Regions from separate parts of the Streptomyces sp. NPDC006365 genome, predicted to be linked through region 1. Evidence: riboswitches for the same ligand, from Rfam matches in the RefSeq annotation. Region 1 holds a riboswitch; each other region holds the start of a gene.

Region 1 (5,001 bases):
GCCCGCCGAGCGCAAGGAAGCCGTTGCCGCGATCGGTGAGAAGCCGTTTCGTGCCAAGCAGCTCTCGCAGCACTACTTCGCGCGGTACGCGCACAACCCGGAGCAGTGGACCGACATCCCCGCCGGTTCGCGCGCCAAGCTTCAGGAGGCGCTGCTTCCCGAGCTGATGACGGTCGTGCGACATCTGTCGACCGACCAGGACACCACCCGCAAGACCCTGTGGCGGCTGTTCGACGGGACGCTCGTGGAGTCCGTGCTGATGCGCTACCCGGACCGGGTCACCATGTGCATCAGCTCGCAGGCGGGCTGCGGCATGAACTGCCCCTTCTGCGCCACCGGACAGGCCGGGCTCGACCGGAATCTGTCGACTGCCGAGATCGTGCACCAGATCGTCGACGGCATGCGGGCCCTCAGGGACGGCGAATTCGGGGGGTCTGGGGGGTCGTCCCCCGAGAATGGAAACAGTCCCGGTGGTCCGGCGCGGCTCAGCAACATCGTCTTCATGGGCATGGGCGAGCCCCTCGCCAACTACAAGCGCGTCGTCGGGGCGATACGGGCGCTCACCGACCCCGAGCCGGACGGCCTCGGGCTGTCGCAGCGCGGCATCACCGTATCGACCGTCGGACTGGTCCCCGCAATCCACAGGTTCGCCGACGAGGGCTTCAAGTGCCGGCTCGCCATCTCGCTGCATGCGCCGGACGACGAACTGCGCGACACCCTCGTACCCGTCAACACGCGCTGGAAGGTGCGGGAAGTCCTCGACGCCGGATGGGAGTACGCGGCCAGGTCCGGGCGCCGGCTGTCCATCGAGTACGCGCTGATCCGGGACATCAACGACCAGGCGTGGCGCGGCGACCGGCTCGGCCGGCTGCTCAAGGGCAAGCCCGTGCACGTCAACCTGATCCCGCTGAACCCGACGCCCGGCTCCAAGTGGACCGCCTCCCGGCCCGAGGACGAGAAGGCCTTCATCGAGGCGATCGCCGCGCACGGGGTGCCGGTCACCGTCCGGGACACCCGTGGCCAGGAGATCGACGGGGCGTGCGGACAGCTCGCGGCCACCCAGCGCTGACGGGAGTCAGGGCACGGGCTGATCACAGCGTCCGCCGAGCGGTGGGCACGGGCGGATCAGGCGGTACCCTGACCTCCGTACACACCTTCATACCTGCAAAATCCGACAGGGGAGCGCCACAGCGCTGAGAGTGCGGCACGGCCGCAGACCCTCTGAACCTCGCCCAGGTCATTCTGGGTAGGAAGTTCGGTCTTCACTCGAGCCAGCTGTTGCGCCCTGCCCGGGAGCCTCGGGAGTTCTCCGAGAGTGCCGGGCAGGGCCGCGTCTCTTCTGGTCATCCCCAGGAGGGATCCAGTGAGCACCACCAAGAAGTTCGTGGCCGTGGCCGTCGGGCTCGGTCTGGTCACGCTGTCCGCATGCACGTCGTCCGGCTCCGGGGACGGGGAAGGGGCCTCGGAGTCCAAGACCGTCACCCTCGTCAGCCATGACTCGTGGGCGGCGTCCGAGAGCGTGATCAGCGACTTCGAGAAGCAGTCCGGCTACCAGGTGAAGGTCCTCAAGGACGGGGACGCAGGCCAGGCCCTCAACAAGGCGATCCTCACCAAGGACAACCCGCAGGGCGATGTCCTCTTCGGCGTCGACAACACCCTGCTGTCCCGGGCGTTCGACAACGACCTGTTCCAGGCGTACGAGGCCAAAAACTCCGATCTGCTGCCCCCGGAGTACCGGATCGACCAGCAGAAGAAGCGGGTCACGCCCATCGACTTCGGCGACATCTGCGTCAACTACGACAAGGCCTACTTCGAAGAGAACGACCTGACCCCGCCGGAGTCCTTCGACGACCTCGTCAAGCCCGAGTACAAGGACCTCCTCGTCACCGAGAACGCCTCCACCTCCTCGCCCGGCCTCGGCTTCCTGCTGGGCACCGCCGCAAAATACGGCGGCGACGGCTGGCAGGACTACTGGACGAAGCTCAAGGCCAACGGCGTGAAGGTCGTCGACGGCTGGGAGCAGGCCTACAACGAGGAGTTCTCCGGGTCCGCCGGCGGCAAGAAGGCGAAGGGGGACCGGCCGCTCGTCGTCTCCTACGCCTCCTCTCCGCCCGCCGAGGTCGTCTTCGCCGACCCCAAGCCGGACACCGCACCGACCGGCGTCGCCTACGGCACCTGCTTCCGGCAGATCGAGTACGCGGGACTGCTCAGCAACGCCGAGAACGCAAAGGGCGGCAAGGCCCTCATCGACTTCCTCATCTCTAAGAAGTTCCAGGCCGACATGCCGCTCAACATGTTCGTGTACCCGATGCGCGAGGACGCGCAGATCCCCGAGGAGTTCACGAAGTACGGCGCGCCGGCGGAGGACTCCGAGGTCATGGCGCCCAAGGAGATCGCCAAGAACCGTGACCAGTGGGTCAAGTCATGGACGTCGCTCGTACTGAAGTAAGGGCCGGACGCCCCATGACACCGGCTCCCGGGAAGAACGCGGCGCGGCTCGCCCTGCTGATCGTGCCCGTCGTGTTCTTCGCGCTCTTCTTCGCCTACCCCGTCGCCGCGATCGTCGCGCGCGGCCTCGAGGCCGACGGGGGCTGGCACTTCGGCCGGATCACCGATGTCGTCACCCAGCCCGACATCCGGCATGTGCTGTGGTTCACCACCTGGCAGGCGTTCGTCTCCACGGCGCTCACGCTGCTCATCGCGCTCCCCGGCGCGTATGTCTTCGCGCGCTTCGACTTTCCGGGCAAGCAGATCCTGCGCGCGGTCGTCACCGTCCCGTTCGTCCTGCCGACCGTCGTCGTCGGGTCGGCGTTCCTCGCCCTGATCGGCCGGGGCGGTCTGCTCGACGAACTGTGGGGCGTCCGCCTCGACACCACCGTCTGGGCCATCCTGCTCGCGCACGTCTTCTTCAACTACGCCGTCGTCGTACGCACCGTCGGCGGCCTCTGGTCGCAACTCGACCCACGTCAGGAGGAGGCAGCGCGGGTGCTCGGCGCCTCACGGTTCGCGGCCTGGCGCAAGGTCACGCTCCCCGCGCTGAGCCCCGCCGTGGCCGCCGCGGCGCTGATGGTCTTCCTCTTCACCTTCACCTCCTTCGGTGTGGTGCAGATCCTGGGCGGTCCCACCTTCGCCACTCTGGAAGTCGAGATCTACCGGCAGACCTCGGAGATCTTCGACCTCTCCACCGCCGCCGTGCTCACCATGATCCAGTTCGTGGCGGTGGGGGCGATCCTCGCGGTCCACGCATGGACGGTACGCCGCCGGGAGACGGCCCTGCGCCTGGTCGACGCCTCCGTGACCGCGCGACGGCCGCGTGGCGCCGGGCAGTGGACGCTGCTCGCCGCGGTCCTCGGCACCGCCGCCGTACTGCTCGTATCGCCACTGGCCGTGCTGGTCCAACGCTCGTTGGACGCGCCCGGATTCGCGTACTACAAAGCGTTGACCGATGACGAGAGCGGCGTCTTCCTCGTCCCGCCCATCGAGGCCGTCGGCAATTCACTGCAGTACGCCTGCGCCGCCACCGCCCTCGCCCTGCTGATCGGCGGTCTCGCGGCCGCCGCGCTCACCCTCCCCCATTCTCGGCTTCGCTCGAACGGGGGGACCCCCATGGACGCAGGCCGTCTCGTGCGGGGCTTCGACGCGCTGCTCATGCTCCCGCTCGGCGTTTCCGCGGTGACCGTCGGCTTCGGTTTCCTGATCGCGCTCGACGAGCCGCCGCTGGACCTGAGAAGCAGTTGGATCCTGGTGCCCCTCGCCCAGGCGCTGGTCGGCGTCCCTTTCGTCGTACGCACCATGCTGCCCGTCCTGAGAGCCGTGGACGTACGGCTGCGTGAGGCAGCGGCCGTGCTCGGAGCCTCGCCATGGCGGGTTTGGCGCGAGGTCGATCTGCCGATGGTGCGGCGGGCCCTGCTGATCGCGGCCGGGTTCGCCTTCGCCGTCTCGCTCGGCGAGTTCGGCGCGACCGTCTTCATCGCCCGGCCCGACAACCCGACCCTGCCGGTCGCCGTGGCCCGGCTCCTCGGACGCGCCGGCGAGCTCAACTACGGCCAGGCGATGGCCCTTTCGACGATCTTGATGGTGGTGTGCGCGGTGGCGCTGCTCCTGCTCGAACGCATCCGCACCGACCGGACGGGGGAGTTCTGACGATGCCTAAGCGCGATGCGATGCACGAGCGGGACTCGAAGCTCCAGCGGGACGCGATGCTCACGCTCGATGAAGCGACCGTACGGTTCGGGAGGCGTACCGTCCTCGACGCCGTCGGCCTCGACGTCGCCGAGCACGAGATCGTGTGTGTGCTCGGGCCCAGCGGCAGCGGCAAGTCGACGCTGCTGCGAGTCGTCGCGGGTCTGCAACACCTCGACTCCGGGCGGGTGTTCCTGGACGGCCGGGACCTGGGCGGGGTCCCCGCGCACAAGCGGGGCGTCGGCCTGATGTTCCAGGACCACCAGCTCTTCCCACAGCGCGATGTGGGCGGCAACGTGGCCTTCGGCCTGCGGATGCACGGTGCGGCGAAGGCCCAACAGGGCGCACGTGTGCAGGAGTTGTTGGAGCTCGTCGGCCTGCCGGGAGCCGCTTCCAGGGCCATCGCCTCCCTCTCCGGGGGCGAGCAGCAGCGCGTAGCCCTCGCCCGCGCGCTCGCCCCGCGCCCCCGGCTGCTCATGCTCGACGAACCGCTCGGCCAGCTCGACCGCTCCCTGCGCGAGCGGCTCGTGGTCGAACTCCGGGAACTCTTCGGCGAGTTGGGCACCACCGTGCTCGCGGTCACCCACGACCAAGGTGAGGCGTTCGCGCTCGCCGACCGGGTCGTGGTGATGCGCGACGGGCGGATCGCCCAGTCCGGTACGCCACTTGAGGTGTGGCAGCGGCCGGCGGACGAGTTCGTGGCCCGCTTCCTCGGCTTCGAGAACGTGATCGGCGCGAGTGTCAGCGGGGAGGCCGCGGACACGCCGTGGGGCAAGGTTCCGGTGCCCGACGGTGCCCCGCAGGGCGAGGTCATGCTGC
Region 2 (5,001 bases), on a different contig from region 1:
TCCATGCCCTTGTCGCGCAGCTGCACTATGTCGACACCGCCGGCGAGGACCGCGTCCAGGAACTCGGCGAGGTCACCCTGGCGCTTTCGGGCGTCCGTGCAGAGGTAGACGCGGGCATCGGTGAGCTGCGTGTGTGCGGTGGCTTCGGGCATGCGAAAATCCCCCGTTGTCGGTGGCGTACGGACCCTGCCGTGCGGGGCACGGCCCGTACGCCGGACGGTGTGTTCAGGTCAGACGGCGAGCGCCTGGGCTCGGCGCTTCACCTCCGTACCTCGGTTCTCGCTGAGGGCCTGCGCGGGGGTGCCGGGCAGGCTCGGGTCGGGGGTGAAGAGCCACTCCAGCATCTCTTCGTCCGTGAAGCCGTCGTCCCTCAGGAGCGTCAGGGTGCCGGACAGGCCCTTGACGACCTTGTCTCCGTCGATGAAGGCGGCGGGGACGTGCAGCGCTCGGTTCTCACCACGGCGTACGGCGATGAGCTGGCCCTCCTTGACCAGCTGCCGCACACGGGTCACCTCGACGCCGAGCTGTTCGGCGATGTCGGGGAGGGTGAGCCAGGCGGGGACGAGAGCATCGATTTTTGCGTCAATCTCGGTCACGGGATTAAGCGTGCCATCCCGGACTGACAGTCGGAAGTCGTGGCCGCCCCGCCTGGGCCGTTCGCCGGACCCCGGCGGCCCGCCCTGTCGCCCTACGCGGTCGCCGATTTCGCCGATTTCAAGGGCCGGGACGGGTCCGACAGCAGTTCCGGAATCATCGGGACACCTGCTTCGATCAGCTTGCGGCCCTGCGCCAGGTCCCGGGGCCGTCCCACCGCGAGCACGGCGACCAGCCGGTTCTCCCGGAGCCAGCACACCGACCAGGCCGGGCCCGTCGGGTCGCCGCGCCAGATCGTGGCGTCCGCGCGCGCGTGGTGCCCCGCGTACTGGACGAAGCGGCCGAACTGCTCGGACCAGAAGTACGGCACAGGGTCGTAGGCGGCGGGCGTCTCGTCGATGATGTTCGCCGCGACCGTACGGGGCCCCTGGAGGGCGTTGTCCCAGTGGTGGACCAGAAGACGCTCGCCGTACCTGCGCGAAGGGAAGGAGGCGCAGTCGCCGACCGCGTACACGTCCGGGACGGATGTGCGCAGGTGGTCGTCCGCGACCACCTCGCGATGGGCGCCGAGCTCGATCCCGGAACCGGTCAGCCAGGCGGTGGCGGGCCGCGCCCCGATGCCCACGACGACGGCTCCCGCGGGCAGCCGCGAGCCGTCGTCCAGCACGACCGCCCCGGGTTCGACGTGCTCCACGCGCGCGTGGGTGCGCAGCGATGCGCCGCTGTCCGCGTACCAGGCGGTCATGGGCGTGGCCACCTCGGCGGGCAGTGCGCCGGCGAGCGGCCGGTCGGCGGCCTCGACGACGGTCACCGCGCACCCGGCCTCGCGCGCCGCCGTGGCGAACTCGGCGCCGATCCAGCCCGCGCCGACGACCACGATGTCGTGCTGCCGGGCCAGCACGGGCCGCAACCGCTCGGCGTCGTCCAGGGTGCGCAGCAGATGCACTCCCGGTACGCCCTCCGCGCCCGGCAGCCGCATGGGTTCCGCGCCCGTGGCGATGACCAGGACGTCGTACGGAACGGGCCCCATGGCCGTGTCGAGTTCATGATCAACAGGACGTACGCCTGTCACCTCGAGCCCCAGGCGCAGCTCGATGCCCAGGGCCTCGAAGTCGACGTCGAAGGCGGAGCCCTCGGCCGTGCCGAGCAGGACGGCCTTGGAGAGCGGCGGGCGGTCGTACGGCTGGTGCGGCTCCGCGCCGATCAGCGTCACGGTGCCGGTGAAACCCTGCTCCCGCAGGGCGACCGCGGTCTGCACGCCGGCCATGCCCGCGCCGACGATCACGACACGTCGTCGCGCTGCCCGGCTCCGTTCCCGCGTCTGCTCGTTCACCCGATCACCATAGTCAACTGACGTTGTGTCAGTCAGCGGGAGCGATCAGTGACGTCCTGCACAGCCGTCATGACGTCTCGCACGGCCGTCAGAGATCGTCGGCGAGCTGTTCCACCACGCTCGTCCCGCTGCCCGTCTGCGACTCCCACTCCCAGGTCTCCTCCAGGCGTACGCGCCCGTCGGCGAGCTCGACCACTCGGGACAGGCAGTGCCCCGAGGAGGTGCTGCCGTCCCGCTTCAGCTGCACGTACCGGAAGTCGAGGCGGTCACCCTCACGTGTACCCACCAGGTGGCCGCGTACGACGTCGCCGCCCGCGTACTCGGCCCAGATCTCGCCGTCCTTCTCGTGGTACGAGAAGCGGGTGCGCGTACCGACCTGACCTGGGGCTTGGTCTGCGACCGGGGCGAGGACGAGACCGTCGAGCGAACCGGCCATGCCGTGCGGCTCCCTTACTGAGGTGTGACACGAAGAGTTAGGGTGGCCAACCTAGAGCACTCGCGGGAGTCCGGACGCACCGGACTGAGAGGGAGGCTGGGACGGCCTCCGACCGTACGAACCTGATCCGGGTCATGCCGGCGAAGGGAGGGGCTGGACGCCCATGTCGCGTACATCGCTCGCATCACACGCGTCGTCAAGCACATCCGACACATCCGACGTCCTGATCGTCGGGGGCGGGATCATCGGCCTGGTGACCGCCTGGCGTGCCGCGCAGCGCGGCTTCGCCACCGCACTCGTGGACCCCGACCCCGGCGGCGGAGCGGCCCAGGTGGCCGCCGGAATGCTGGCCGCCGTCACCGAGCTCCACTACGGCGAGCAAACCCTGCTCGGCCTCAATCTGGCGTCCGCCCGGCGCTACCCGGAGTTCGCCGCCGAACTCACCGAAGCGACGGGCCTGGACCTCGGCTACCGCGAGTGCGGCGCGCTGGCCGTCGCGCTGGACGCCGACGACCGCGCCCATCTGCGCGAACTGCACGCCCTGCAAGTCCAGTCGGGCCTGGAGTCGGAGTGGCTCAGCGGCCGCGAGTGCCGGCGCCTGGAGCCGATGCTCGCGCCGGGCGTGCGAGGAGGGCTCAAGGTCGACGGCGACCACCAGATCGATCCACGGCGGCTCGCCAAGGCGCTGGTCGCGGCGTGCGAGCGGGCCGGAGTGACATTCCACCGGGTGTGGGCGGAGCGGCTCAGCGTCGTACGGGACCGAGCCACCGGGATCGTCACCACCGACGGGACCGAGCTGATCGCGGGCCAGGTCGTCCTCGCCGCGGGCAGCCTCAGCGGGCGGCTCGCGGGCGTTCCCGACGCCGTACTGCCGCCCGTACGGCCGGTGAAGGGGCAGGTACTGCGGCTGACCGTGCCGAAGCGGTACGCGCCGTTCCTGAGCCGTACCGTGCGGGCCGTCGTCCGGGGCAGCCATGTGTACCTGGTGCCGCGCGAGAACGGTGAGCTGGTCGTCGGCGCCACGAGTGAGGAGCTGGGCTGGGACACGACGGTGACCGCGGGCGGCGTGTACGAATTGCTGCGCGACGCCCACGAGTTGGTCCCCGGCATCACCGAACTCCCGCTCACCGAGACCCGCGCGGGACTGCGCCCCGGCTCCCCCGACAACGCGCCCCTGCTCGGCCCCACAGAACTGGACGGCCTGCTCCTGGCCACCGGTCACTACCGCAACGGCGTCCTGCTCACCCCCGTCACGGGCGACGCCATGGCGCACCTGCTGACCACCGGTGAACTCCCGGAGGAAGCCCGCCCGTTCACACCCAGGCGCTTCAGTACGGCCCGCACGGAGCAGCCCGTATGAACGTCTACGTCATGAACGTCTTCGTCAACGGTGAGCGGCAGGAGATCGCCGCCGGCACCGCCCTCGACACACTGGTCGCCACCCTCACCGCGGCGCCCTCCGGGGTCGCCGCCGCGCTCAACGAAACCGTCGTCCCGCGCGCGCAGTGGCCGGACACATCCCTCTCCGAGGGAGACCGCATCGAGGTCCTCACCGCCGTCCAAGGAGGCTGAACCATGGCCGACGACCCGTTTCTCATCAGCGGTACGTCCTTCACGTCCCGCCTCATCATGGGCACCGGCGGGGCGCCCAGCCTCGATGTGCTGGAGCGGTCGCTCGTCGCCTCCGGCACGGAGCTGACGACGGTCGCGATGCGGCGCGTAAACGCTTCCGTGCATGGTTCGGTGCTGTCCGTGCTCGATCGGCTCGGTATTCGTGTGCTGCCGAACACGGCGGGCTGTTACACCGCCGGGGAGGCCGTGCTGACGGCTCGGCTCGCTCGCGAAGCGCTCGGCACCTCGCTGGTGAAGCTGGAGGTCATCGCTGACGAGCGCACGTTGCTGCCGGATCCGATCGAATTGCTCGACGCGGCCGAGACGCTCGTCGATGACGGGTTCACGGTGTTGCCCTACACGAACGATGATCCCGTTCTCGCGCGGAAGCTGGAGGATGTGGGCTGTGCCGCGATCATGCCGCTCGGGTCCCCGATCGGGTCCGGGCTCGGAATTCGGAATCCGCACAACTTCCAGTTGATCGTGGAGCACGCGCGCGTGCCGGTCATTTTGGACGCGGGGGCCGGGACGGCGTCCGATGCAGCCCTTGCCATGGAGTTGGGGTGTGCCGGTGTGATGCTTGCGTCTGCCGTCACTCGGGCTCAGGAGCCGGTGCTGATGGCCGAGGCCATGAAGCATGCGGTGGAGGCGGGGCGGTTGGCTCGGCTTGCGGGGCGGATCCCTCGGCGGCACTTCGCTGAGGCGTCGTCTCCTGTGGAGGGAGTGGCTCGGCTGGATCCGGAGCGGCCCGCTTTCTGAGCGGGTGGGGGCCAGGGGGTCCTTTCCCCAAGCCCGCCCCTTCCCGGCTGTATCAGTTTGCGGCTCCGCCGCGTGGGGGGGGGGCTGCGCCTCCAGGCCCCCGGGTTGTATCTCGGCTGCGGCTCCGCGCCCCTTACGGGGCGCGACGGGACATAAACCAGCCACCGGCCTCGGAGACGGTGCCACCGGCCTCGGAGACGGTGCTCCCCTCGCGATCACCGGCCTCTGAGACAATGGTCCCCTCTCGATGATGATCCCGGTCTGACCT
Region 3 (5,001 bases), on a different contig from region 1:
AAGGGACCAGATGCATGAAGCCCGTGATCGAGCGTCAGGAATACGCGTTGGGGACAGTCTGCGCCGCGATCCCGATCACCGCGGGCACCACGGTCGGCTCAATGGCCATCTCACTGCCCGCTCACCAGGCGGACCGACTGCTGCCCGCGGCACGGCAGTTGCAGAAGGAGATCGGCAGGCTGCCAGGGACGCTCGCCGTCTCTATCAGCATCTGAAAAATCACTCCTTGTGATCTGGTGTGTACGTTCAGCAAGATGCCAGCAGTGTCAGGTGGATGGTTCCTGGCCAGTCGACGGCAGACGGCGGGGTAGGCGATGCGCGAGTCAGTAGTACAGGCAGAGATCATGATGAGCTTTCTCGTCTCGGAGGAGCTCTCCTTCCGTATTCCGGTGGAGCTTCGATACGCGACCTGTGATCCCTATGCCGTGCGTCTGACCTTCCACCTGCCCGGTGATGCCCCGGTGACCTGGGCCTTTGGCCGGGAGCTGCTGATCGATGGGGTGGGGCGGCCGTGTGGGGTCGGCGATGTGCACATTGCGCCCGCCGGCTCCGAGGGGTTCGGCGATGTGCTGATCCGGCTCCAAGTGGGCGCCGACCAGGCGCTGTTCCGCTGCGGAGCGGTGCCGCTCGTGGCGTTCCTCGACCGCACGGACAAGCTGGTGCCACTCGGCCAGGAGCACTCCCTTGCCGACTTCGACACACATCTCGACGAGGCCCTGGACCGCATCCTGGCGGAGGAACAGAGTGCGGGCTGAATCGTACGGTGCTCAGGGTGCCGTAACGCTTCAGCGCTTGCGGCGGCGGCCCCTCCCCCCGAGTACCGGCGTCCTGACGCCCGCCTGGGTCTGCTCCGGAGGCTGTGCCTGCGTAGGCGTCTGCGTCTCAGATCCGGATCCGGGGCGGTCCGCTGAGACCACCAGAGCGGCCAGGGCCGTAGTGACCGGTACGGAGGCGACCAGGCCGATCGAGCCGACGAGTGTACGCACGATCTCCTCAGCGACCAGCTCACTGTTGGCCACCGTCCCCACGCTGCTCTGAGCGATCGAGAACAGCAGCAACAGGGGCAGCGCGGCGCCCGCATACGCGAGGACGAGCGTGTTGACGACGGACGCGATGTGGTCCCGGCCGATACGGATGCCCGCCCGGTACAACCCGCGTCGGCCCATCGACGGATTGGCCGCGTGCAGCTCCCAGACCGCCGACGTCTGTGTCACCGTCACATCGTCGAGCACACCGAGCGAACCGATGATGACGCCCGCGAGCAGCAGACCGCTCATGTCGATGCTCGGATACAGGCCATGGATCAGACCGGTGTTGTCATCCGTGTTGCCAGTGAGTGCGGACCAGCCGATGAACAGTGAGCCGAGCACCCCGATCAGCAGCAGCGAGAGCAGTGTTCCGAGCACCGCGACCGATGTTCGGGCGGACAGTCCATGGCAGGCGTAGAGCGCGATCAGCATGATCGCGCTCGCCCCGACGACCGCCACGACCAAGGGGTTCGAGCCCTGCAGGATCGCAGGCAGGATAAAGAACGTCAGGAGGAGGAAGCTGACGGCCAGCGAGATCAGCGCCATGACACCGCGCATCCGGCCCACCACGACCACGGCGAGCGCGAAGATTCCGGCGAGCAGCGCCAGCGGGAGCCTTCGGTTCACGTCGGTGACCGAGTACTGGAGGTCCTTGGGAGCGTCGGGCGCGTACGCCACGATCACATCCTGCCCCTGGCTCAGCTGCCGAGACGAGTCCGGCTGGACGATCTCCGTGAAGGTACGGCCCTTGTCCTTGCCGGTGTCGACCCGGACCGTCGCCTTCTTGCAGGTGCCGGTCGCCTGCTGCTGAGCGGACGAGCCCTCCGCGGTCGAGGTGTCGCCGGTCGGGGTGCCCCCGGAGGCGTTGACGGACTTGCAGTCCACCTCGTCGACCTTGGTCACCGTGGCCTCTTGCGTCTGCCGGTCGAAGCCGACGCCGGTGCGTTCGTGGGGTGGGGCGCCGCCGGGCCACAGCACGGCCAGGCCTACGACGACTGCCGTGGCGAAGGGAATCAGCACCGCGGCGATGACCTTGCGCAAGTGTTTGGACACGGGGGCTGGAGGGCCATGGCCATGGCTATGCGCATGGCTGTGACCATGACCGTCACCAGAGCCGTGGTTGTCGCCGGGGCCGGGCCCGTGCGGCGGCTCGGAGGGGGGAAGCGGGGGCTGATGCGTTGTAGTCACCGACCGATCATCGCAAGAACGGAAGGGGCCCACTGTTCAGCGCGCCCACTATGACGCTAGCGTGGAGGGACCTTTTGCACACGCGGGAGCTCGGAGCACCGGGCTGAGAGGGCGCTGACCTCCGTCCCAGCGATGTTTCACGTGGAACATCGCCGTACGGAAACCGCTGCGTCGACCGCTGAACCTGTTACCGGGTAATGCCGGCGTAGGGAGTAGGTCTCATGACCAACAAGGACGTACGCACGCCTGCCTCCAAGGAGACGGACGAGGACTCAGCCTCGTCCGGGAACGGCGAGGCCGGGAAATCCATCGGCTGGCACAAGGCATATGTCGAGGGCTCGCGCCCCGATCTACGGGTGCCGGTCCGCCAGGTCCACCTCACCAACGGGCAGTCAGTCACCCTGTACGACACCTCCGGCCCGTACACCGATCCAGCCATCGACACCGATGTCCGCAGGGGCCTGACGCCGCTGCGCGAGAACTGGATCATCGCCCGCGGCGACACAGAGGAGTATGCGGGCCGTCCCATCCGCCCCGAGGACGACGGGATCAAGCACACCTCGCCGCGTGGCGGACTGCGCAACCTGGACGCCGTCTTCCCAGGACGTCCGCGCCAGCCGCGCCGGGGCACAGGCAGTACGGCCGTCACACAACTCGCGTACGCACGACGTGGCGAGATCACACCGGAAATGGAGTTCGTGGCAGTCCGCGAGAACGTCGACCCCGAGGTCGTACGTGAGGAGATCGCCGCGGGGCGGGCCGTGCTGCCTGCAAACGTCAACCACCCGGAGATCGAGCCGATGATCATCGGCAAGCGGTTCCTGGTGAAGGTCAACGCCAACATCGGTAATTCGGCGGTGACTTCCTCCATCGAGGAGGAGGTCGAGAAGATGACCTGGGCGACCCGTTGGGGTGCCGACACGGTCATGGACCTGTCCACCGGCCGGAACATCCACACCACCCGGGAGTGGGTGCTGCGCAACTCCCCCGTCCCCATCGGCACGGTGCCGCTCTATCAGGCGTTGGAGAAGGTCGACGGCCGTGCCGAGGAGTTGACCTGGGAGATCTACAAGGACACGGTCATCGAGCAGGCCGAGCAGGGCGTGGACTACATGACCGTCCACGCGGGCGTGCGCCTGCCGTACGTACCGCTCACCGCGAACCGCAAGACCGGCATCGTCTCGCGTGGCGGCTCGATCATGGCGGCCTGGTGCCTGGCGCATCACAAGGAGTCGTTCCTCTACGAGAACTTCGAAGAGCTGTGCGAGATCCTGGCCGCCTACGACGTCACGTACTCGCTCGGCGACGGGCTGCGGCCCGGCTCGATCGCGGACGCCAACGACGAGGCCCAGTTCGCGGAGTTGAGGACGCTCGGGGAACTCAACACGATCGCCAAGCGTTTCAACGTACAGACCATGATCGAGGGCCCGGGACATGTCCCGATGCACAAGATCAAGGAGAACATCGACCTTCAGCAGGAGATCTGCGATGAAGCTCCGTTCTATACGCTCGGCCCGCTGACGACGGACGTCGCGCCGGCGTACGACCACATCACCTCCGGCATCGGTGCCGCGATGATCGCCTGGTGGGGCACGGCCATGCTCTGCTACGTCACGCCCAAGGAACACTTGGGCCTGCCCAACCGTGACGACGTCAAGACCGGCGTCATCACCTACAAGATCGCCGCCCACGCAGCCGACCTCGCCAAGGGGCACCCAGGTGCACAGGAATGGGACGACGCGCTGTCCGATGCTCGCTTCGAGTTCCGCTGGGAGGACCAGTTCAACCTGGCCCTCGACCCCGACACGGCCCGAGAGTTCCATGACGAAACCCTCCCGGCAGAGCCCGCCAAGACGGCCCACTTCTGCTCGATGTGCGGGCCGAAGTTCTGCTCGATGAAGATCAGCCACAGCATCACAGAGCAGTTCGGCGGTACGGCTGCTGCGGGGGCGACGGCCGAGGAAGTCGCTGAGGGGATGCTGCAAAAGTCGAAGGAGTTCGCGGCCAGCGGGAACAGGGTGTACCTGCCGCTGGCGGACTGAGGAGCCGTCGAACTCATGCTCAGTCGGGCCCCTCTCCGTCAGCGCCGGAGGGGCCCGCTCTGAGGTTCTCCGCGTCTGCGGAGAACCTGCTGTTACGGGATACGATCGCGTCCATGTCAGACGGGAGCCGGAGATTGCGGCGGCTGCGCGCACGTTCGGCAGAGATCTTCTGGGCCATGGACCGTGCGTTGGGTGGCGACCAGCCGCCAACGAGCATGCAACGGTTGGCGGCGCGGTACCCGCTTCGGGTCGGCATGGTGGGCAGTGTCTTCGCGTCCGGGGCTTTCGCGTTGCTGGCGCTCACAAGCGAGACGCGTCCGTCGGACCTCGTGGCGGTACTCGTGGGCGGCGTTCTGATGGGCGCCATCTTCGGTCTGACTGCCCGGGGGGAGAGGGCGCGTCAGCGGCGCTTGCGGCGACGGGGAGTCTGGGACGGCTCGTAAGAGAGCCTCATGCGCGGGCGGAATGACCGCGATGACGGCCACGCCCAGAGGGCAATGGACGTTGCCCATGGCGGTTCAGACGCTCGTCGATGAAAATCTCTCAAGACATCCGCCGCGAACACGGCGATACGCAGACGGAGATCGAGGAAGGCATGGCGCAGAAGTCGCAGAGTTCGCGGCTGAGGGGGACCGGGTGTATCTTCCGCTCGCCGATTGACCTGATCCGGGCGCGGCGGCAGCCGCACCGCTCCGGACTCCGGCCCTCGACTTCATCGTCGTGGGCCGGAGCGGTTGTGCGGC
Region 4 (5,001 bases), on a different contig from region 1:
GGCGGAGGCACTGGGCAAGCAACTCAAGGTGCCCGGTGGGCCAAGTCTCACCATCGTGGGGTATGCCTTCACCTTGAGTCGGTCGGCCGACGCCTGGGTCCCGCCCGGTCAGATCGCGAGCCTGCGTCCAGCCGCCACGCAGATGCTCTTCCGGTTCGAGGAGTCCTCGACGGAGGGAGGGATCCGCTCGGGCTTGTCCGCCGTCACCGCCGATCTGCCGCCGGACTCGCTGACGGCCTCGCAGTCGTACCTCACCGTCAAGCGCCAGATCGGCAGTTCGGCCCGGGCCTACGCCCCGTACCTGATGACCTTCGGCATCCTGGGGATCCTGGTGGCGGTGCTGATCGTCGGCAACGTGGTGAGCGGCGCGGTCATCTCCGGCTTCCGGCACATCGGGATACTCAAGGCCATCGGCTTCACGCCTGGCCAAGTGGTCGCCGTCTACCTCGCGATGGTGTCCGTCCCGGCGGTCGTCGGGTGCGTACTCGGCACCGTCATCGGCAATGTCCTGGCCCGGCCCCTGCTGGAGTTCGCCTTCACGGGTCCCGACGCGGGCGTGCTGCGCGACAGCGTCGGTGGTGTCCCGACCTGGGTGAACGCCGTCGCCCTGTTGGGTCTGCCGTCCGTCGTCGTTCTCGCCGCGCTCATTCCCGCGTTGCGCGCGCACCGGATGTCAGCGGCGCGGGCGATCAGCGCGGGAAGCGCGCAGCGCACCGGCCGGGCGTTGCGGATCCAGCGCCGGCTGGCGGGCAGCGGACTGCCGCGCTCGGTCAGCCTGGGTCTGGGCCTGCCGTTCGCCCGCCCGGGCCGCAGCGCGCTCACACTCGCGGCCGTGGTCCTCGGGGTGACCACCGTGACGTTCGCGACGGGCCTGGCCACGACGATGACCCGGTTCGGGAGCGTGGGCGAAGACGCCCACCAAGTCGTGGTGTACACCGGCAGCTTCAAGGACGGCCGGGCAATCGATCCGGAGCATGGGGACCGGGAACTCGAGTCACTCCTGCGCTCCCTGCCCGGCGCGAGCGAGGTAACCGCCCGGGGGTACGTCGACGCGCGCGCTGCCGGGTACCCGCGAGGGGTGGATGTCGAAGGCCGGCGGGGGGACCGGCCCGCCATGGGCGACGTACTCGTCGAGGGACGGTGGATGCGCGACACGGACGAGATCGTCGCCCCGACGCCGTTCCTGCGCGAGCGCGGCCTGAAGGTCGGCGACAGCATGCTCCTGGAGAAGGGCGACCGTCGGGAACGCGTGACGGTCGTCGGCGAGGCGTTCGGCGGCAATGCCCGTAATGTGTACGCGAGTTGGGCAACGATGACCGCGCTGGCGCCGCAAGAGAAAGCCATCGCCTATCACGTCAAGCTCGCTCAAGGCACGGACACGGACGCCTACATGTCCGCGGCTCGGGCCGCCGATCCCGGGGTCAGCCCGACGGCGAACGGTCCGAACGCCGTGACCCGGACCATCGTCGGCTCGGCGTCGATCCTCACCCTCATGCTGGCCGCGGTCGCGTCCCTCGGCGTCTTCAACACCGTCGTGCTCAACACCCGCGAGCGCCGCCGCGACCTGGGGATGCTCAAGTCCATCGGCATGACGCCACGCCAGGTGACGATGATGATGGTGTCCTCCATGGCGGCCCTGGGCGTGGCCGGCGGCCTGCTCGGCATCCCCCTCGGCATCGCCGGTCACCACTTGATCGTCCCGGAGATGGCCGAAGCGGTGGACCTCGCCCTCCCCGCGTACATGACGGACGTCTGGCAGCCCCTCTCCCTCACCGCCCTGGCCTTCGCGGGCGTCGTGATCACCGGCCTGGGTGCCTTCGTCCCGTCCCGCAGGGCGGCCCGGCTCACGATCGCGGAGGTACTCCACAACGAGTGACGTAGTGACGCAGAGAAGTAGGAGGCGTCCGCGACGGCGCACGGCAACCGGCCCGCGACACGGTGAACGGCGACAGGAAGCGGTCCCAGTCCACGTCGGCAGCAGACCGCGCCGGGCGAGGAGCTCCGCATTCCGGCCTCGGCACCGCCTACCCACCCTGGCGGCATGTGGCGAGCCGGCCGTCGCGGTCCACTCCGGCACCCACCTGCCCCTGCGCCCGTACGCGGCGACTGCGTGGCCGTGGGCTCCGGGCGCGAGGAGTGCGGGAAAATCTTGATTTGGGGGGGTTACGTATGCTATCGACCGCGTTAAACTAAAAGTGCCTACGGGACGAGCGAGGGAGTTCGACGGGAGTAGCCGACTTCGGCGGAAAGCTTCGGCTTCCGCTCGGGCCGACTGCGACTGTCGGGCTGAGAGGCTGGAAGGTCGAGAGACTGGACGGCGACCCCTGGAACCTGATCCGGACAATGCCGGCGCAGGGAGCCCGTCTCGTAGGTTTTTTGTGTGCCCTGCGCCCGCGGACAGTTGCCGCACTACGGTGCGATCCATGGATGTCACCGTGGGGGCCGCAGCCCGCGAGGACGACAGCCCGACAGATGAGTCCCTGCGCATCGCGATGGCGGTCGACCGGCCGCCGATCCGGACGGTGCTCGAGGTGATCTCGCCCGGACAGGTCGGCGAACTTCGCGCCAATCTGGACGCCACGGCGGAACGAGCGGCCGTACACCACCCTGGCCGGCCGCCTGGTCGCTCGCGGTCGTGAATCCGACGCCCGAATCCCGTACGCAGATCATGCGCGGCCTCGTTGGCCACCTCGCCGTCCACGGCTACCGGATTCATGTGCAGTGCAGTGCAGGTCGGTGGGTTCTGCTGCTCGGAGACGCCCTTGAGGGAGTTGACCAGCTCGGTCACGGCCCCCGTAGGCGCGAGATCGCGCTCGTCCGCGCGACCAGTGGCGATTCCGGGGGCGAGCACACGCTGACGGCGCCGGCCACGTGACCGGGCGCGGCGCCTCAGGCGCCGCTCGTCAGTCGGCGCCTCACACCACCACGCCATCCACCTGAAGCGTTTGCACCGCACCCGCGCCGAACGGCACTCGCAGCAGCTTGCCGCTGAGGTACGTGTCCGCGCGCTCCGTGTAGAGGTCGCCACCGCCTGCGGTGACCGTGTTCCAGCGGCGGACCAGACCGCCCGTGCCGCCGGTCACCGTGCCGAAGCGGGAGAGGTCGAAGGTCAGGGTCTGGGCCGCGCCGGTGTTGACGGCCACGATGACCAGGCGTCGAGCCGCCGTGTCCAGGGCGGCCACCGCGTAGCCGACGCCCGTGTCGAGGATCGTCATGCCGGGGCGAATGTGACGGCTGAACTGTGCCATCACGTAGTACTTCGTCTGGACGGCGCCGGCCTGGAGCGTGTTCTCGTCGTAGTGGATCATCGCCCAGCCGGCGGACGGGTCCATCACCTGCCAGTAGCACCAGGCCGTGGGGTGCAGCCAGCGGAAGTCCAGGCACAGGTTGCTCGCCATGGTGAGGCCGGTGCCGTCGCTGTCGCCGTACTCGGAGTTCCACAGCTGCTTGCGCGCCGTGGTCACGACGTCGGTGTAGAGGAGGTCGCGTCGGCCGCCGGAGCCCTGGTAGCCGTGCACGTTGACGCGGCCGACCAGCGCCTTGGTCGACGAGCTGAACGAGTTCCATGTCGTGCGCGCCAGGTCGTAGCTGGTCTCGTCGGAGGCCGAGATCCGCGTACCGGTCAGTCCGCGCTTGTCGAGTTCGCTGCGCAGAAGCGGGAGGACGGCCGACTGGACGGTGGCGTCCATGTGGCAGCCCTCCTGCCGTCCGGTGGCCGTCCACCAGTTGGACGAGGGCTCGTTGAACGGGTCGACGGTCGCGAAGTTCACGCCCCAGTTGTTCTTCGCGTACAGGGCGGTGGCGGCCAGGTGGGAGGCGTGCTGGCGGTAGTTCCAGGACTGGAGGTTGTTGCCGCCGCCGGCGGCGCCCGAGGGGTTGTGGTTGAGGCACATCCACCACATCGGGGAGTTGGCGAACAGCTCGCTGACCGCGCCCCGTGCGGTCGCCTTGACGAGCGCGGCGCGCTGGGGGGCGTCAGCGGACCACTTCCAGGCGGAGGACGTCGGGTCCTCGTTGTTCCAGTCCTGCCAGAAGCCCTCGATCTGCTTGAAGCGGGGGATGTTGGGCGACGCCACCATGCTTTCGCCCTCCACGCTGTTCCAACTGCACGCGCCGAGGTTGTAGCGGGCGATGTTCAGGCCCAGACCCGGCAGCGTACGGCCGTTGTAGGCGACGGACTTGGTGGTGAAGAAGGCGTCGGCGAAGTCGTCGCGCGCCCCGAACACGTTGGCCCACCAGGCCAGGGAGGTACCCCAGCCGTCCCAACGTCCGTACGTCGTACCGGGGTTGACCGCGATGGTCGCGTCGGCCCGGGCAGTGCCCGTCGCCAGGGCACTACCGAGGAACGTACCGCCCGCCGCAGCCAGTAGTGACCTGCGTCTGATCATGAAGAAGCCCCTTCTGTCGCGCTCATGCCACGCGTCTGCTGAAGGATGAGGTGCGGCCGTTGCGCTTGTCGAGAGTCATGACAGCGCTTTCTACAACGACGTCCGAACCCTTGACGCCGAACCGTTTCATTGCTTCTCTCGAAAAAGCTGCCACTGGGAGCGCTCCCACCCCTCCCTCCCCTTCCGTTGAAAGGGAACTCTGTGCAGACCACCCCCCACCTGCGCTTACTGTGCCGCCAAGCCAGACGCGCGCTGCCCGCCCTCCTCACTGCGGCTCTCGTCGCCTGCCTGCTGTCCTGGGCGGGCGGCGGCTCCCCAGCGCAGGCCGCGCCGGGGGACGGCTCGGTGTCCGACCCCAACATCGTCTATGTCGGGCGCTGGGACACCAGCTCCGGCACCGCGGCCACCCCCCACTGGAGCGGCGCCTACCTGCAGACGTCCTTCACCGGCACCACGGTGCAGGTCAAAGCCAGGGATGCGGTCAACTTCTACGTCAGCATCGACGGCAAGCCCGATGTCTTCCACGCCGGGGTACGCGGAACCGTGAACCTCACTCCCCAGCCGCTGCCCGCGGGTACCCATACCCTGCGCATCTCCTACCGCTCCGGCGACA

Evidence for each region. A riboswitch is a leader RNA that binds a small molecule or an ion and turns the genes downstream of it on or off. The one in region 1 is predicted to bind thiamine pyrophosphate.
Region 2: it holds a riboswitch for thiamine pyrophosphate, as region 1 does, so the genes downstream of both, thiO (glycine oxidase ThiO) here and ACFYO0_RS33100 (thiamine ABC transporter substrate binding subunit) in region 1, are expected to answer to the same signal.
Region 3: it holds a riboswitch for thiamine pyrophosphate, as region 1 does, so the genes downstream of both, thiC (phosphomethylpyrimidine synthase ThiC) here and ACFYO0_RS33100 (thiamine ABC transporter substrate binding subunit) in region 1, are expected to answer to the same signal.
Region 4: it holds a riboswitch for thiamine pyrophosphate, as region 1 does, so the genes downstream of both, ACFYO0_RS04690 (hypothetical protein) here and ACFYO0_RS33100 (thiamine ABC transporter substrate binding subunit) in region 1, are expected to answer to the same signal.

The regions. Positions count from the first base shown of each region.
Region 1 covers NZ_JBIAHS010000015.1:179,230-184,230, forward strand. Annotated here, with positions in the region: gene rlmN (23S rRNA (adenine(2503)-C(2))-methyltransferase RlmN) at 1-1,069, shown strand, start outside; TPP riboswitch at 1,167-1,271, shown strand; gene ACFYO0_RS33100 (thiamine ABC transporter substrate binding subunit) at 1,364-2,449, shown strand; gene ACFYO0_RS33105 (ABC transporter permease) at 2,425-4,143, shown strand; gene ACFYO0_RS33110 (ABC transporter ATP-binding protein) at 4,200-5,001, shown strand, end outside.
Region 2 covers NZ_JBIAHS010000007.1:205,769-210,769, forward strand. Annotated here, with positions in the region: gene thiE (thiamine phosphate synthase) at 1-152, opposite strand, end outside; gene ACFYO0_RS21200 (Rv2175c family DNA-binding protein) at 231-596, opposite strand; gene ACFYO0_RS21205 (NAD(P)/FAD-dependent oxidoreductase) at 689-1,927, opposite strand; gene ACFYO0_RS21210 (hypothetical protein) at 2,016-2,363, opposite strand; TPP riboswitch at 2,416-2,529, shown strand; gene thiO (glycine oxidase ThiO) at 2,527-3,723, shown strand; gene thiS (sulfur carrier protein ThiS) at 3,735-3,935, shown strand; gene ACFYO0_RS21225 (thiazole synthase) at 3,939-4,733, shown strand.
Region 3 covers NZ_JBIAHS010000004.1:387,929-392,929, forward strand. Annotated here, with positions in the region: gene ACFYO0_RS15005 (IclR family transcriptional regulator) at 1-215, shown strand, start outside; gene ACFYO0_RS15010 (SsgA family sporulation/cell division regulator) at 315-755, shown strand; gene ACFYO0_RS15015 (YibE/F family protein) at 786-2,216, opposite strand; TPP riboswitch at 2,289-2,445, shown strand; gene thiC (phosphomethylpyrimidine synthase ThiC) at 2,438-4,258, shown strand; partial or broken gene ACFYO0_RS15025 (thiamine biosynthesis protein ThiC) at 4,788-4,918, shown strand.
Region 4 covers NZ_JBIAHS010000001.1:1,007,553-1,012,553, reverse strand. Annotated here, with positions in the region: gene ACFYO0_RS04695 (FtsX-like permease family protein) at 1-1,876, shown strand, start outside; TPP riboswitch at 2,203-2,375, shown strand; gene ACFYO0_RS04690 (hypothetical protein) at 2,424-2,639, shown strand; gene ACFYO0_RS04685 (hypothetical protein) at 2,636-2,875, shown strand; gene ACFYO0_RS04680 (beta-1,6-galactanase) at 2,916-4,388, opposite strand; gene ACFYO0_RS04675 (GDSL-type esterase/lipase family protein) at 4,590-5,001, shown strand, end outside.